Regions from separate parts of the Streptomyces roseoviridis genome, predicted to be linked through region 4. Evidence: riboswitches for the same ligand, from Rfam matches in the RefSeq annotation. Region 4 holds a riboswitch; each other region holds the start of a gene.
What was found. Region 4 has a riboswitch for cyclic di-AMP ahead of ABD954_RS01700 (transglycosylase SLT domain-containing protein). Riboswitches for the same ligand answer to the same signal wherever they lie in the genome.

Region 1 (4,027 bases), 4.2 Mb from region 4:
GCTTCGCGGAGCGGGGGAGCGCGGACCTGATCCACGAGTTCGCGTTTCCGCTGCCCATCTACGCCATCTGCGACCTGCTCGGGGTGCCGCGCGAGGACCAGGACGACTTCCGGGACTGGGCCGGGATGATGATCCGGCACGGCGGGGGCCCGCGCGGCGGGGTGGCGCGGTCGGTGAAGAAGATGCGCGGCTACCTCGCGGAGCTCATCCACCGCAAGCGGCTCGACCCGGCCGACGACCTCATCTCCGGGCTCATCAGGGCCTCGGACCACGGCGAGCACCTCACCGAGAACGAGGCCGCCGCGATGGCCTTCATCCTTCTCTTCGCCGGGTTCGAGACGACGGTGAACCTGATCGGCAACGGGGTCTACGCCCTGCTGCGCCACCCGGAGCAGCGCGCGCGCCTCCAGGCGTCGCTCGCGGCCGGGGACCGGGGGCTGCTTGAGACCGGGGTGGAGGAGCTGCTGCGCTACGACGGGCCGGTGGAGCTGGCGACCTGGCGGTTCGCCACCCGGCCGCTGGCCATCGGCGGGCAGGAGATCCCGGCCGGTGACCCGGTGCTCGTGGTGCTCGCGGCCGCGGACCGGGACCCGGAGCGGTTCGACGCTCCGGACACGCTCGACCTCGCCCGGCGCGACAACCAGCACCTCGGGTACGGGCACGGCATCCACTACTGCCTGGGGGCGCCGCTGGCCCGCCTGGAGGGGCAGACGGCGCTCGCGACCCTGCTGACCCGCCTGCCGGACCTGCGACTTGGCGTCGAACCGGAGGAACTGCGGTGGCGCGGCGGGCTCATCATGCGGGGACTTCGCACCCTTCCGGTGGCCTTCGCCCCGGAGGGCACCGTCGCCCGGTGACTGACGCCACATCAGAAATGTGATCTTCGCGTGATCGGGGCTGCATCGGCTTGTGACTTCCGCTCACATGCCGCTACGTTCACCCGCAACCTCAGCAGTCACGCGAAAGGCTCTCCGTATGCGCTCCGGAAACGGACGTCACCGCAGACCCCGCCAGGCCCCCGCTCTCGTCGTCGCCGCGGGCGTCACCGGATCGGCCATGGCGCTGCCGTTGCTCGCCGCCGGTTCCGCCTCGGCCGCCGACGCGGCGACCTGGGACAGGGTCGCCGAATGCGAGTCGGGCGGGGCCTGGAGTGCCAACTTCGGCAACGGGCTGTACGGCGGGCTCCAGTTCACCCAGGAGAGCTGGGAGCGGCACGGCGGCCTCGCCTACGCCCCGAGCGCCGACCTCGCCAGCCGCGCGCAGCAGATAGCGATCGCCGAGAAGGCGCTCGCCGCCGGCGACACCCAGTGGGACACCTGCGCCCCGATCGCCGGCCTGACGAACGACGGCAAGGCTCCGGCCGTCGACCCGGGTCCCGGCGTCACCCCCAAGAAGTCCACGGGGCCCGTCCCCGAGTCCAACCGCACCGACGGCCTGCCGGCCGGCACCACCGGTACCGGGACCCCCGCCGCCGAGCCTTCGGCGACGGCCACGACCCCCGCCGCGCCGACCGCTCCGGCCACTCCGTCGACGGGTCCCTCGGCGGGCTCCCCGACGGGCCCCTCGACGGGGACCCCGACCGCGCCCGCGACCCCCGGCAGCCCCGTCGCCCCCGGCACCCCGGGCAGCGTCGTCACGCCCCGTACGCCCGTAACGCCGGATGCATCCGTTACGCCGGGTACGCCCGGTGCGCCGGGCTCGACCGCTCCCGGCACCGGCAAGCACCGGGGTGACGCCGCGACAGAAGAACCGGGCATGACGGACACCAGCTCCGAATCCGGGCGCCACGCGGCGCCGGCCGACGCGGCGAAGGGCGGAGTGACCGGCGACGATTCGGGCAAGACGGACGAATACACCGTCAAGCCGGGTGACAGTCTGTCGGACATTGCGCGGGAGAACGGTCTTCTCGGCGGCTGGGGCGCCCTCTACGACGCCAACAAGGAGACGGTCGGCGCCGACCCGGATCTCATCCTCCCTGGTCAGAGCCTGGAACTCCTGCCCGAATCGGCCCCGCTCGGAGGGTAGTTCGAGGGCTAATGTCCGTTCTGTGCGAGTGAGACATGGGTCTCTCTTGTCGAACGGGCGTGTCACGTCCGCAAACTTTGCTCGCGTCGCCCCTCACCTGCGCAAACACCACCTGACGGAGTGCAAGTAGGGGCGATTTTCCCGGCTTGAGGGTCTTTGAACTTCCCCCGGGTCTGTGTCTACGGTCGTGACCGCTCGCCACCGCGGGCCCCGCCGACCGGGAACGCCGAATCCTGCCGCCGGTCGATGGGAACAGTCGTCGCGCAAGCGCCGAAGGCAGGAGCGGGGGACCCAGGTAAGTCGCCGGCCCCGGCCGCCCGAGACGGGCGGCCGACGACCGGCTTGGGGTGAAGCCGCGTGCACGTCACGCGGCCGGGCAATTCCTCCCGGGTTCCGGACGGAACCGGGGAGGCCCCATCGGCCCGAACCCGACAGCTCACCTCGCAGGCGTCGGTGAGGGAGATTTCCATGCTGCTTTCCGGCAAGGGCAAACACCGTCGTTCCTCCAAGGCCACCCGGGCCGTCGCGCTCGCCGGTGCCGCCGGCGTCGCCATCGCCGCCCCGCTGATGGGCGCGTCCTCGGCCTCGGCCGCCACCGCCTCCGAGTGGGACGCCGTCGCCCAGTGCGAGTCCGGCGGCAACTGGTCCATCAACACCGGCAACGGCTACTACGGCGGCCTGCAGTTCTCGGCCTCCACCTGGGCCGCGTACGGCGGCACCGCCTACGCCCCCACCGCCGACCAGGCCTCCAAGTCCCAGCAGATCGCCGTCGCCGAGAAGGTCCTCGCGGGCCAGGGCAAGGGCGCGTGGCCGAGCTGCGGCGTGGGTCTGTCCGGCGCCTCGTACGACGGCGGCTCCGCCGAGCAGGCGCAGCCGCAGCCGGAGCGGAAGGCCGAGCAGCCGACCACCCGCAGCGAGCAGCGCACCGCGCCGAAGAGCACGGCCAAGAAGAGCGAGTCGAAGCAGACCGTCACCACCCCGACCGGCAAGAAGGTCAAGAAGGGCGACGGCGAGTACAAGGTCGTGACCGGCGACACCCTCAGCAAGATCGCCCAGGCGCACGGCGTCAAGGGCGGCTGGGAGAAGCTGTTCGAGCTGAACAAGGACGTCGTCCAGGACGCCGACCTCATCTACCCGGGCCAGCAGCTCCACCTGAAGTAGTCCGGCGACTGCCCCACCCCGCGGTGACCACCCCGGCCCGGAGCGCCCTTCCCCCGTGCGCTCCGGGCCGGGGTCTGCCCCGCCCCGCCCTACCGATGAGTAGGTGAGGGGGTTTCGACCCGAGATGCATGCCCTCGGGTCCTTTTTCGTCCCAGGGGGCGGGCGCCCGGCTGGCCGGAGGCCCCCGGGCGGTTAGGCTCTTGTCGCAAGGCGAACGAGACCTTGCCGCATGCGTCACAACCAGCGTCACATCCCAGAAGGAGATGCTCGTGCCGTCCATCGACGTCGTCGTAGCCCGGGAAATCCTGGACTCCCGAGGCAACCCCACGGTCGAGGTCGAGGTCGGCCTCGACGACGGCAGCACCGGCCGTGCTGCCGTTCCGTCCGGTGCCTCCACCGGTGCGTTCGAGGCCCTCGAGCTCCGCGACGGTGACCCCAACCGTTACCAGGGCAAGGGCGTGGAGAAGGCCGTTCTCGCCGTCATCGAGCAGATCGGCCCCGAGCTGGTCGGTTACGACGCCACCGAGCAGCGCCTGATCGACCAGGCGATGTTCGACCTGGACGCCACCCCGGACAAGTCCTCCCTCGGCGCCAACGCCATCCTCGGCGTCTCCCTCGCCGTCGCGCACGCCGCCTCCGAGGCCTCCGACCTGCCGCTCTTCCGCTACCTCGGCGGCCCGAACGCGCACCTGCTGCCCGTTCCGATGATGAACATCCTGAACGGCGGCTCGCACGCCGACTCCAACGTGGACATCCAGGAGTTCATGATCGCGCCGATCGGCGCGGAGTCCTTCTCCGAGGCCCTGCGCTGGGGCACCGAGGTCTACCACACCCTCAAGAA
Region 2 (4,027 bases), 6.2 Mb from region 4:
CTGCTGGCCGCGGCCGCGGGCCTGTCCGCGCTGTTCGCCGCCGTGCCGCTCGCCTTCACGGTGGTCAAGCTCGCCGGGGCCGCCTACCTGGCCTACCTGGCCTGGGACATGCTCAGGCCGGGTGGTCGTTCGCCCTTCGCCCCGGCCGGGGACCTGCCGCCCGTCTCCGACGCCCGCCTCTTCTCGACGGGGCTCCTGACCAATCTGCTCAACCCCAAGATCGCCCTCATGTACGCCGCTCTGCTGCCCCAGTTCATGGACCCGCAGGCGGGTCCGGCCTGGGCACAGCTCCTCCAGCTCGGCGCGGTGCAGATCGTCGTGGGGGTCACGGTGAACGGTCTGATCATGCTGGGTGCCGCACGGGTGTCGGGCTACCTGGCAGCGCGGCCCCGTGTGATGACCGCTCAGCGCTTCGCGGCGGGCGGCCTGCTCGGTGTCTTCGCGCTGCGCACGGCCCTGACCCGTACGCCCGTCTCGGCCTGAGACGGGCCCCGCGCGCCGGTGACACCGGCGACAGCAATGACCCGGTGACAGCAGTGACACCGGTGACAGCAGTGGCACCGGTGCTGCTGTGACGGTCCCGAACGCGAGGGGGGGGAGCGGCACCCGGTCGGGGCCCGGCCGTCAGTGGGCGGGACCACCCGGTCGGGGCCCGGCCGTCAGTGGTCGTGGCCCGTGTCGGCGGGACCGCGTCCTTCGTCGGAGCCGTCGGGTCCCTCTCCGGCCTCACCCCTGCGTCCGTGCGGGCGGCGCTGTTCCTCGCGGCCGAGGCCCGGGGACTGCCGCTTGGCGTCCATGCCGTGGTCGTCGGGCGCGGCGTCGCCGAGACGGCCCCGTGCGGCCTCCTCGGCCTCCCTGCGGGCCTCGGCGTCGCCGCTCTCCCCGACGGCCTGGGACGGGGTGGTGCGGGGCGGCCGGTCGGCGGGCAGCGTACGTCGGCGCTCGTGGTGGCTCATGATCACCCTCCTGGGCTCTGGATGCGGGGGACGGGTGTGTACGCGGCTGCCCCGCCGGATCAGGGTGAAACGCTCCGTTCGGCGTCCCGTGACGGAGCCAGCACGAAGGCGTGGCCGGCCGGGTCCGTGTAGCGGCGCACGTCGGTGCGCCGGTCGAGCCGGGTGCCGTTGCGTTCGGCGGCGACCGGGCGGGCGCCCAGGGAGATCGCCTCCCGCTCGGCCTCGTCGAGCGCGTCGGCGGCGACCAGGATGTGCAGATGGGCCTGCTGGGAGTCCTCCGGGCGCGGCCAGCTCGGCGGCGCCTGGCCGGGGTCGCGGCGGATGCCGAGGGCGGGGCCGGCGGAGGAGTGGAGCAGGAGCAGGTCGGGGTCGCCGTCGGCCGGTTCGACGGTGGCGCCGAGCAGGGCGGCGTAGAAGCGGGCGAGGGGTTCGGGATCGCTGCTGTCGAGGACGAGGAGGGTCGTCTTGGAAACGGTCATACGGTCCGTCTGCCCGCTCAACGGCCGTGCAGGCATGGCGAGTCGGGCGTGCACCCGGTCCGCTGGGCTCGCGTGCACCCGGTCCGCTCGGTTCGCGCGCCCCGGTCGCCCCTGGGGCCCGGCGCCGATCCGCTCGCCCGTCGGACGGTTCACTGCTTCGAGCGACAGTCATCCGTATATCGCGGTGGATCGCCCCTCGGGACGGCACGATCGGTGGCACTCTGACGCGAAGCGCAATCCGGGCGGGGCCCGGTGGGAAAGGGACAGCGTCGCCATGGCAGACCACCAGGAAGCAACCCTCACGCTGCCGAGCGATCCCGCCTCGGTCGCGACCGCCCGGCGGTACGTCGCCGAGGTCCTCTCCTCCTGGGGCCTCGGCGACGGCACCGACATCGCGGACTCGGTCCGGCTGATCGTCTCGGAGCTGGCGACCAACGCCGTGCAGCACACCTTCGGACAGTCGCCCACCTTCACGGTGGACGTCAGCCTGGAGCGGGACGAGCTGCTGCGCATCGGGGTCACGGACAGCCATCCGCGCTGGCCCCAGCGCCTCCCGGCGGCGGTCCAGCAGGACAACGGCCGTGGGATGGTCATCATCCGCTGGCTGGCCGCCGAGGCGGGCGGCCGGCTGTCGGTGACGCCGACGGCCGAGGGCGGGAAGACCGTCTGGATCGACCTGCCCTGGCCGGCGGCGGTTCCCGGCTGACGTCAGCGGACCCGGCCGTAGAGGACCTTCGACGTCCAGATCCGGTCGAGCTTCACCCAGGAGCCCTGCTTGGGCGAGTGCCAGATCTTGTTGTTACCCGCGTAGATACCGACGTGGTACACCCTTCCACCCGAGTGGAAGAAGACGAGGTCCCCCTTCTGCCGGCTGGACGCGGAGATGTGCCGGGTCTTGTTGTACTGCTGCTGCGCGGTGCGGGGCAGCGTCTTGCCCGCCTTCTTGAACGAGTAGAGCGTGAGGCCCGAGCAGTCGAAACGGGTGGGGCCCGCGGCGCCGTACTTGTAGGGGGATCCCTTCTTCGAGGCCGCGACGTTCAACGCCTTGCCGGCGTACGAGGTCGCGGCCTGGGCCTCCGGCGCGGCTCCTGGGGCGAGCAGCGTGCCGCCGACGGCGGCGAGGGTGAGAGCCGAGACGGCTCCGGCCCGGGACAGCAGGGACGGGACATGAATCTGCGCAGTCATGCGCAACCCTTCGTCAGCCGCCTGTGAAGGATGACCTGTCGGGTTCGGGCAGGCGAAGATGCCCGGCCGCGGCTGCGGCTTCACCCCGAGGAACGTCCCCCACTGCGCGAGACGTCCCGTATTGCTCGGGTCCTCCACTCCTGCCGATCCACTCCTGTCGACCAGACGTCCGGGACGGCGGCAGGACTCGGCGTCCGCCCGGACCGCCCCGCCTCGGGTGGCGGGGGCTTGTCGTCGACAGGGATCTTGACTCACACACTGGCCCAAATCCGAGCTGAAACGGCGATATGTGAGGCTCCTCACGACTGATCCATACGGGTGGACAGTCGGGTTTCGGGGTCAGCGATGTTTGCCGGACGAGCCGTTCACCAGGGCTGGAACGCCCGATTCCGCCAGATGCGTACACCCGCTGCGCAACTCACCTGAGTTACATGTCGATACGTCGACTACGCCGAACGAGGGAGAGATTCCGTGGTCCCCGTGCCCCGAGTGGACCTCGACACGACACGCCCCCCTGTCAACTCACCTGGTCCCCGGGGACGGTGACGCGCCCCGTGCGCCGCTCTCCGTCCAGGGTCCTGAGCGCACGCGCCAGCGTGTCGGCGTGCACCTCGCTCTCGCCCCGCATGTGCATGAGCGTCAGCGCGTCCCGCAGCGCCGCCGCGCGGCTCACCAGCGCCTGCGCCGCACGCAGCGCCCCATAGGTATGCGAGGTCCTGGATGGATTGATCCGGCCCAGCAGATCGACTACTTCGAGGTACGCGTCGACGAACTCGCCCTCGGCGCGGGTCAGTGCGGGCAGCGGCGGCAGCTCCGGGAGCACGTCGGCCTCACTCGTTCCCGGCGTCCGCGAGCCCGCGGCGGCTCTCGACGACGTGGTCCACCAGGCCGTACGCCACCGCTTCCGCCGCGTCGAGGACGGTGGTCCGGTCGATGTCGGCGTCGACGCGCTCGCGGTCCCTTCCGGTGCGCTCGGCGAGCAGTCCGGCGACCAGGGCGCGCTGTCGCAGCAACTCCCGTGCGTGGATGTCGAGATCGCTCGGCTGTCCGCGCAACGGCTCGTCCAGCGTGGGCTGCTGGAGGACGATCCGGGCGCCCGGCAGCGTGAGCCGCCGCCCGGTGGTGCCCGCAGCGAGCAGCACCGCGGCGGGGCCGACCGCCTGGCCGAGGCAGATGGTCTCCACCTCGCAGGAGACGGTGCGGATCGTGTCGTACACCGAGGTCATCGCGCTGATCGAGCCGCCGGGGGAGTTGACGTAGAGGCTGATGACGCTCTCCGGGGCGGCGTGGTCGAGGTACAGGAACTGCGCGATCACGTCGTTGGCGGAGGTCTCGTCGATCGCCGTGCCCAGGAAGACGATCCGCTCGGAGAGCAGCTTCGAGTACGGGTCGAGGGTGCGGGTGCCG
Region 3 (4,027 bases), 3.2 Mb from region 4:
ATGTTCCTGCTCGGCGGGGCGCTCGCCGACCGGCTCGGCTTCAAGCCGCTGATCGTCGCCGGGTGCGCGCTGCGCACGGCGGGCTTCGGTGCGCTCGCCTTCGCGCAGTCGCTGCCGGCGCTGCTCGCCGCCTCGCTCGCGACGGGCCTCGCCGGGGCGCTGTTCAACCCGGCGGTGCGGGCCTACCTGGCGGCGGAGGCGGGGGAGCGGCGCGTGGAGGCGTTCGCCCTGTTCAACGTGTACTACCAGGCGGGCATCCTGCTCGGGCCGCTGGTCGGGGTAGCCCTGACAGGGGTGTCGTTCCGGCTGACGTGCACGGTGGCGGCGGTGCTGTTCGCCGCGCTCACGCTCGTACAGCTGCGGCATCTGCCGGTGCGGCGAGCCGTGGAGGCCGAGGTTCCGTGGGGAGAGGAGCGGCGCGGGCAGTTCCGTACGGTGCTCGCCCACCGCACGTTCTGGCTGTTCTCGCTGTGCATGACCGGCTCGTACGTGCTGTCCTTCCAGGTCTATCTGGCGCTGCCGCTCGCCGCCGGCGGCACGGGGGCGACCACGGCGCTGTTCGTGGTGTCGGCGCTCGTGGCGCTCGCCGGGCAGTTGCGGATCACCGCCTGGTGCTCGGCGCGGCTGTCGCGCGAGCGGTGCCTGGTGCTCGGACTCGCCCTGATGGGCGGGGCCTTCCTGGTTCCGGCCGCGCTCGGGCGCTCGCTGGTGGGGCTGCTGCTGTGCACGGCGGTCCTGGCGGTCGCGAACGCGGTGCTCTACCCGTACGAGATGGACACCGTCGTCGCCCTGTCGAAGAACCGCTGGGTCGCCACCCACTACGGGCTCTACAACACGGTGTGCGGGGTGGGCATCACCCTGGGGAACCTGGGGACGGGCGCCCTGCTCGACGTGACCGGGTGGTCGGTGGTGCCCTGGCTGGTGCTGTGCGCGGTCGGCCTCGGGTGCGCGGGGGCGATGGCGCTGCTGGCCCGCGGCGGGCGGCTGGCCGAGCCGCCGCCCGTACGCCAACCGGCCGAGGAGGAGTCGCCGAGCCGCTCGGCCTGACGGCACCCTGGGGAGGGCGCGGGTCCGTCCGCGACCGGGCGGGTCCGGGCATGTCCAGGTGGGAGAGCACAGGTGGCGCGAGCGGGGATGCGGCGCGGGCGTGGCCGTTCCGGTGCCGCCCGCCCCGGTGCGCCCGCCGGTGCGGGGCGCGGTGACCCGTCGGCCGGTCCGTCGTCCGGTGCGTCCGCCGGTACGTCGTCCGGGGGCGGCCGGGGCGGTCCGGCTTCCGGCCGGCCCTTCGGTGCGTCCGCCGGACCTTCGGCCGGTGGGCCCCGCGGTGGGGGCCGCGGCGGGCCCTTTGGGCGGTCGTCCGGCCGGGTCTCCGGCTCGTCGTCCGGTGCCGTACGGGCCGCGTCCGCCGGTCCCGCGGGCGGGCAGTACCGGGGCGCCCGGCGTTTCCTGCGGGCGCTGCCTCCGCTGCTGATCGTGGGCGGGGTCGTCTTCGACACGCTGACCCCGCCCCAGTACACGGCGGCGCCGTTGTTCTCGGCGGCGCCGCTGATCGCGGCCCCGCTCTTCTCCACCCTGACGACGCTGCTCACGGGCATCGCCGCCGTCGTCGCCGGCATCGGCCTGCACGTCTACAACGGGACCGTGATGCGGATCCCGTCCCTGACGGAGACCCTGACCGTCGCCACGGTCTCCGGGCTCGCCCTGCTGATCGGCCGGGTGGTGCGGCGCAGCGGCGAGCGGCTCGCCTCGGCACGGGTGATCGCCGAGACGGCGCAGAAGGCGGTGCTGCCCGCGCCCGCGGAGCGGATCGGCGGCCTCCAGATCGCCGCGCGCTACGAGGCGGCGCAGGCGGACGCGTTCATCGGCGGCGATCTGTTCGCGGTGCAGGACACCCCGCACGGGGTGCGGCTGGTGGTCGGCGACGTGCGGGGCAAGGGTCTGGACGCGGTGGAGGCGGTGGCCGTGGTGATCGGCGCCTTCCGCGAGGCGGCCGAGCAGGAGGAGACGCTGGAGGGGGTGGCGGCGCGCCTGGAGCGGGCGCTGGCCCGGGAGGGCACCCGGCGCGACGGGCTGGACGCGTTCGAAGGGTTCACCACGGCGGTGCTCGCGGAGATCCCGGGCGGTGACCGGGTGGTGCGGGTGGTCAACCGGGGGCATCCCGAGCCGTTGCTGCTGCTCCAGGACGGGGGCGTGGAGGTGCTGCGGCCGAGCGAGGCCGCGCTGCCGCTGGGCATGGGCGATCTGGGGGTGTGGCCGGACCGGGCCGACGAGACGCCGTACCCGCCGGGGGCGACGCTGCTGTTCTACACGGACGGCCTCTCGGAGGCCCGGGACGGGGCGGGGGTGTTCTACGACCCCGGGGAACGGCTCGCAGGGCGGATCTTCCCCGGGCCCGAGGAGCTGCTCGACGCGCTGGTGGCGGACGTGCGCCGGCACACGGGCGGGGGCACGACGGACGACATGGCGCTGCTCGCGGTGAGCCGCCCGGCGGCGGGGCAACCGGAGCGGCGGCGGACCATGCCGGTGGTGCCGCCGGAGGGCGGATCGGCGCCGTGACGGGGCGTAGTGGCGAGGTGTCGCTCCGATAACAATTGACGTAACGTCAGATCGAGCGTTTGGTCCTGACCTCTTTCTGAAGGGGGGTCAACTCGGGCATTTCCCTACCAATTCAGCTAATGATCAAGGGGAACGGCTTGGAATCGGGTGGCCGCGTCTATTAACGTTCGATAACGCAGCGCGGTCGTCCCAGCCGTCGCAAGAGACGGCACCGTGCGCACGCGCCGAATCCCGCAAGGGAACCGGGGAACCACCACTTGGGGTGAATCGGGCCCCACCGCACCCGTGCGGCCGCCCGTAGGAGACCTTCCTGCTCCGAACCCGTCAGCTAACCCGGTAGGCGAGAAGGAAGGAAAGGAGAGCGCCTCCGTGGCCTCCAACACCCCTGCTCCGCATACCCCCTTCGATTACTTCGACACCTCGGGGGCGCCGGGCGCCGCAGGCGCGGACGCGGAGGAGTGGAATCCCACCGAGGAATCCCTCAGGGACCGGAGCCGCTCCGGCGGGCGCCACCGCGTCGTCAAGCAGCGCTCCAACTTCGCCCGTTCCTCCACCGTGCTCGGCGTCGGCGTCATCGCGGCGGTCGGCGCCGGCGGTCTGGCCACCGCCCAGCAGAAGCCCCCGGTCTCCATAGCGCTGCCGGACGTCGACCTTCCCGACGCCGCCGACCTGCCGGGCGTCGGCGCGCTGATCGGCGCGGACGACAAGGGCTCCGAGGGCGGGGCCGGCGGTGACGGGGGCTCGGACGCGATCGCGGGCGGGAACGACACCCAGCCGCTCACCGCTCTCACCTTCACCACCGACGGCGGCGGCTCGGGCGCCGAGGCCGCCGGGACCCAGACCCGGACCGACGCCGGCGAGGCGCTGCGCGCCCGCATCCTCCAGCAGGCCGAGCAGCAGCAGGTCGCCGCGGACGCCGCCGAGAGGGCGGCCGCGGAGAAGACCGCTGCCGAGAAGGCGGCGGCCGAGGCCGAGGCCAAGGCGCAGGCGGCGGAGCAGGCGGCCGCGGAGGCCGAGAAGAAGGCCGAGGAGGAGGCCGCGGCCAAGGCCGAGGCCGAGCGCCTGGCCAAGCTCGCCGCGAGCTACGCGCTGCCCACCTCCTCGTACACGCTCACCTCGACCTACGGCGAGTCCGGCTCCATGTGGTCCTCCGGCTACCACACCGGCCTGGACTTCGCGGCCCCCACCGGCACCCCGGTCAAGGCCGTCCACAGCGGCACGGTCAAGTCGGCGGGCTGGTCCGGCTCCTACGGCTACCGGATCGTCCTGGAGCTCCAGGACGGTACGGAGATCTGGTACGCGCACCTGTCGTCGATGACGGTGAGCGCGGGCCAGTCGGTCGGCACCGGAGAGACCATCGGCCGCGTCGGAGCCACCGGCAACGTCACCGGCCCCCACCTCCACCTCGAGGTCCACACCCCGTCCGGCAGCGGCATCGACCCGGCGGCCTGGCTCCGCTCCAAGGGCCTGT
Region 4 (4,027 bases):
CAAGCTCCGGGAAGAGGCGGGCGGCGACCGGGACGCGCTCCGCTCGCTGCTGCGGGAGGTGCCGAGGATCGGGCCGGTCGGCGCCGGCATCTTCTGCCGCGAGGCCCAGGCCGTCTGGCCGGAGCTGCGCCCGTTCTTCGACGAACGCTCCCTCGCGACCGCCGGGGCCCTCGGGCTCCCGCACACCGCGGCCGGTCTCGCCCGCCACGTACCGCCGGACGACGTGGCCAGGCTGGCGGCGGCGCTGGTGCGCACGCGTCTGTCGGGCGGTATTCGGGAGGAGGGCTCGCGACCCGGCGCGTGAGGGACGGCGGGAGCCGGTGCCGAGTGGCGCAGGTGCTGTGGGGTGCGGAGCTTACGGGGGTTCGGAGCTGCTTCGTGGGTACCGCTTCGCGGGCTTTGAGAGCGTTGGTGGGGGTTTGCCCGGACGGTGACGGGCTAGACGCGGAGCGAGGACGACGGCGTACCCGCTCGACGACGCACCGGGGCGACGGCGTCCGCGACCCGATCACCACGCCGAAGGAGAGGTCATGAGCAGGATGACGAGCGGTTCGCCCCGCACGGTCCAGCCCGAGGACGACATCCTGGAGCAGCTGCTCGAACAGCACGACCGGATCCGGCAGCTCTTCGCCGAGACGCTCGAATCCGAGAAGGACGCCAAGCAGCAGTGCTTCGACGAGCTGCGTGCCCTGCTCGCCGTCCACGAGACGGCCGAGGAGATGATCCTGCGGCCGGTGGCCAAGCGGGTGGCCGGCAAGGAGGAGGCCGAGGCCCGGAACGAGGAGGAGTCGCAGGCCAACAAGAAGCTGGCCGAACTGGAGCAGCTCGACGTGCACAGCCCGGAGTTCGACGCCCGGCTCAGGGCCTTCCAGCAGGCGGTCGAGGACCACGCGCGGCACGAGGAGCAGGAGGAGTTCCCCCGGATCCGCGCCGAGTGCGGCATCGACGACCGCCGTTCGATGGGACGCCGGCTGCGGACCGTCGAGCGCATGGCCCCCACGCATCCCCATCCCCGGACCGCCGGGTCGCCCGCCGCCCAGTGGACGGTCGGCCCGTTCGCGGCGCTCCTGGACCGCGCGAAGGACGCGCTGCGCCGCGAGTGACGCCGCTACCGCCCGGACGCGCGGGAGACGGTCGTGGTCCCGTCGGTTCGGACACGGCACGGGGCCGGGGCCCCGAGGGCGAGGAGCTCCGCGGCCTGGACGGCGAGTGAGCCGCCGCGCTGGCCTGATGAGCACAGGACCGCGCCCGCCGGAAGGCGGGCGCGGTCCTGTCGGTTCCGTAACGGCTCAGTAGGCGCCGAAGACGTTGTCGATGGAGCCGTACCGGTCGGCCGCGTAGTTGCAGGCCGCGGTGATGTTGGCGACGGGGTCGTACGGGTCGAAGGGGGTGCCGGCCACGTGGTAGGCCCGGAACGTCGGGTCGATCACCTGGAGCAGGCCCTTGGAGGGGGTGCCGGCGGCGGCGTTGGAGTCCCAGTTGTTGATGGCCAGCGGGTTGCCGGAGGACTCGCGCATGATGTTGCGGTAGATGCCGTCGTAGCTGCCGGGGATGCCCTTGGCGGCCATGATGTCGAGCGACTCGCGGATCCACCCGTCGAGGTTGTTCGCGTAGGTGGCGGCCTTCGGGGCCGCCGCCCGGACCGCCGCGGCGGGGCGTGCCGCGGCGGCGCCCTGGGCCGAGGAGCGCTTCACCGTCGTGCGCTCGGCCGAGCGGTCGGCGCGCGGCGCGGACTTGTCCCTGCCCTTCGCCTCGGCGTGGACGGTGAGCTTCAGGCCGGGCCTGATGAGGCTGGGGTCGGCGCCCACGGCGGCCTGGTTGTCGCGGTAGAGCTTCTTCCACCCGCCCGGCACCGCGTACTTGTGCGCGATCTTCGAAAGCGAGTCGCCGGAGACGACGGTGTACTTCACCAGTCCGGTCTTCGGCGCCGTTTTGACGGTGGCCGCCTTTACGACTGCGACGGAGGGCGTTCCCTGCGGAGCGACCGCTCCGGCGCTCGTCGCCCCGGCCAGCGGCAGGGCGAGTGCCGCGCTGCCCGTGAGGCCGGCGGCGGCGAGACCACGAGCGAGCGGGGCGTTCTTGGGGCGACGGTGCTTCCCGTGACCACGCATGGCGAGTTCCTCTCCTTCGCCTGCGAGGTGAGCTGTCGGGTTCGGGCAGGAGATGCCCGGCCGCGGCGCGCGCGGCTTCACCCCGAGCCGTGTCCGTGACGCCGGACACGGCGGAGAACGTGGGTCCCCCGCTCCTGCCGGAAGGGTCGTGAGTGTGGTGACCGGACGGTGGCAGGACTCGGCGTTTCCATCCGGTTGACGCGTGACCGTATGCGAAGACAAAGCGCGATAACAAGACGGGAATTAATCAAAGCAAATAGGTGAGGAAGATCAACGGAAAGGATCATCCCGATTTTCCGGCGACGTTTCGTCAACACTTTTCCGCGTTCTCGCACTTGACGCCCCGTCGGGCTCACGGCCGTTCTTCGCGGCGTGATTCAGATCACCCGAGGGGCGGGGTCCGCCTTTTACCGGAGGAATACCGCCCTTGCGTCACTCAATTCACCATTCCGGCATTGAGGATGAATAAGAGGACATCGACCGATTTGCCCTTGCTGCCGTCCCGCGCCCCCAGGGGCGGCAGCGCGTAGCGTGGAGGTGTCGGGGCCCTTCCGACGGCACCTCGCCGTCCCGCCCCACGGTGGGTGATCATGAACCGATCTCGTCGCGCTGTCCGTCCCCGTAACGGTGCCCGTGCCGGTCCCGGCTCGCGCCGGGCCGTCGTGCTCGTCGTGGCCGTCGTCATGACGGTCGTCGGGGTGCTCCTCGGCTGCGCTCCCGGCACGAGTCGGAGCGCCGACGGGAAGTCGCAGATCCCGGCATCCGCCTCGCCGCCGCCGGCGGAGCGCGCGAGCACGTCCCCGCCCGCCTCGGCGCCCGTGCCCGCACCGCCCCCCACCCCGGTCCCACGGCCCCGGCCGGCCGACCTGGACATACCGTCCATCGGGGTCAGGGACCTGCGGGTGGTGCCGTACGAGGGCACGACCGACGACCGGGCCGGCACCCGGATCCAGGACCGTGGCGTGGCCGCGAGCCCCTACGGCAGGCGCGGCGGAGTGGGACCGGGCGACGTCGGCAACTACCTGGTGACGGCGCACCGGCTCTCGGCCGGCGGACCGCTGCGGGACCTGCCGGCCGTCGACGTGGGCGACCGGGTGTTCGTGACCGCGGGCCGCGAGGTGTACGAGTACCGGATCACCGAGACCCGTACCACCTCCTTCCGCTCCGCGCGGTCCCTCGCCGAGCAGCGTGCCGCCGTGCCCGGGGCTCCGGGCGAGAAGCCCACGCGCGCGGTGATCACGCTCTCCACCTGCGCGACGCCGGAGGACGACGCGGCGGGCAACTACTGGCGGGACGCCCTGGGCAACCCCGAGCACCGCATCGACAAGATCGGCGTACTCGTCTCGGTCCGCCCCGCGTGAACGCCCGGCGATGTGCCCCGGTGCCCGGTGGCTCCGTGCCCGGTGACGCGGTGACCGGTGATTCGATGCCCGGTGACGCGATGCCCGGTGCTTCGATGCCCGGTGACGCGGTGGTGACTCGGTGACTTCCTGACCGAGGCGGCTCGCCCGGCTCAGTCGCCCGGTCGCGCGTCCGGTCCCCCGTCCGCGCTCTCCTCGGGCCCGTCGCCGTCCGTACGGGCCGCTCCCGCGTCGTGGCCGGCCCCGCCCGTACCGCCCGCCTCTTCCTCGCCCGGACCCTCGCCCGCACCCTCGTCGGCGTCCGCGTCCTCGTCCTCGCTCAGCGGCATCAGTCCGATGCACTCGGCGTCGATCTGGTCGGCGATCTCCATGAGCCCGGTCGCGAGGGACAGCACGGTCGCCGGGTCGTGGTCCTCGTAGCCCTGGTCGGTGGCCTGCAGCCAGCCCGCCGCGACGCGGCGCAGCAGGCCGGTCATCTGGTCGGCGGGGACCAGGAGGTGGCCGTCCGCAAGGACGATGAAGGACGTGGGCGCGTTCACGGTGCGGCCTCCGGGC

Region 1: another riboswitch for cyclic di-AMP. It lies ahead of ABD954_RS20700 (transglycosylase family protein); the one in region 4 lies ahead of ABD954_RS01700 (transglycosylase SLT domain-containing protein).
Region 2: another riboswitch for cyclic di-AMP. It lies ahead of ABD954_RS29845 (C40 family peptidase); the one in region 4 lies ahead of ABD954_RS01700 (transglycosylase SLT domain-containing protein).
Region 3: another riboswitch for cyclic di-AMP. It lies ahead of ABD954_RS16060 (M23 family metallopeptidase); the one in region 4 lies ahead of ABD954_RS01700 (transglycosylase SLT domain-containing protein).

The regions. Positions count from the first base shown of each region.
Region 1 covers NZ_BAAAWU010000001.1:4,555,171-4,559,197, forward strand. Annotated here, with positions in the region: gene ABD954_RS20690 (cytochrome P450 family protein) at 1-857, shown strand, start outside; gene ABD954_RS20695 (transglycosylase family protein) at 976-2,025, shown strand; cyclic di-AMP (ydaO/yuaA leader) riboswitch at 2,284-2,490, shown strand; gene ABD954_RS20700 (transglycosylase family protein) at 2,494-3,186, shown strand; gene eno (phosphopyruvate hydratase) at 3,450-4,027, shown strand, end outside.
Region 2 covers NZ_BAAAWU010000001.1:6,594,745-6,598,771, forward strand. Annotated here, with positions in the region: gene ABD954_RS29825 (LysE family translocator) at 1-483, shown strand, start outside; gene ABD954_RS29830 (hypothetical protein) at 660-956, opposite strand; gene ABD954_RS29835 (VOC family protein) at 1,016-1,435, opposite strand; gene ABD954_RS29840 (ATP-binding protein) at 1,710-2,141, shown strand; gene ABD954_RS29845 (C40 family peptidase) at 2,144-2,620, opposite strand; cyclic di-AMP (ydaO/yuaA leader) riboswitch at 2,624-2,744, opposite strand; gene ABD954_RS29850 (hypothetical protein) at 3,138-3,443, opposite strand; gene ABD954_RS29855 (ATP-dependent Clp protease proteolytic subunit) at 3,451-4,027, opposite strand, start outside.
Region 3 covers NZ_BAAAWU010000001.1:3,555,521-3,559,547, reverse strand. Annotated here, with positions in the region: gene ABD954_RS16070 (MFS transporter) at 1-1,047, shown strand, start outside; gene ABD954_RS16065 (PP2C family protein-serine/threonine phosphatase) at 1,447-2,556, shown strand; cyclic di-AMP (ydaO/yuaA leader) riboswitch at 2,769-2,913, shown strand; gene ABD954_RS16060 (M23 family metallopeptidase) at 2,926-4,027, shown strand, end outside.
Region 4 covers NZ_BAAAWU010000001.1:374,520-378,546, forward strand. Annotated here, with positions in the region: gene ABD954_RS01690 (endonuclease) at 1-304, shown strand, start outside; gene ABD954_RS01695 (hemerythrin domain-containing protein) at 531-1,103, shown strand; gene ABD954_RS01700 (transglycosylase SLT domain-containing protein) at 1,290-2,111, opposite strand; cyclic di-AMP (ydaO/yuaA leader) riboswitch at 2,116-2,270, opposite strand; gene ABD954_RS01705 (class E sortase) at 2,702-3,472, shown strand; gene ABD954_RS01710 (DUF6213 family protein) at 3,625-4,011, opposite strand; gene ABD954_RS01715 (universal stress protein) at 4,008-4,027, opposite strand, start outside.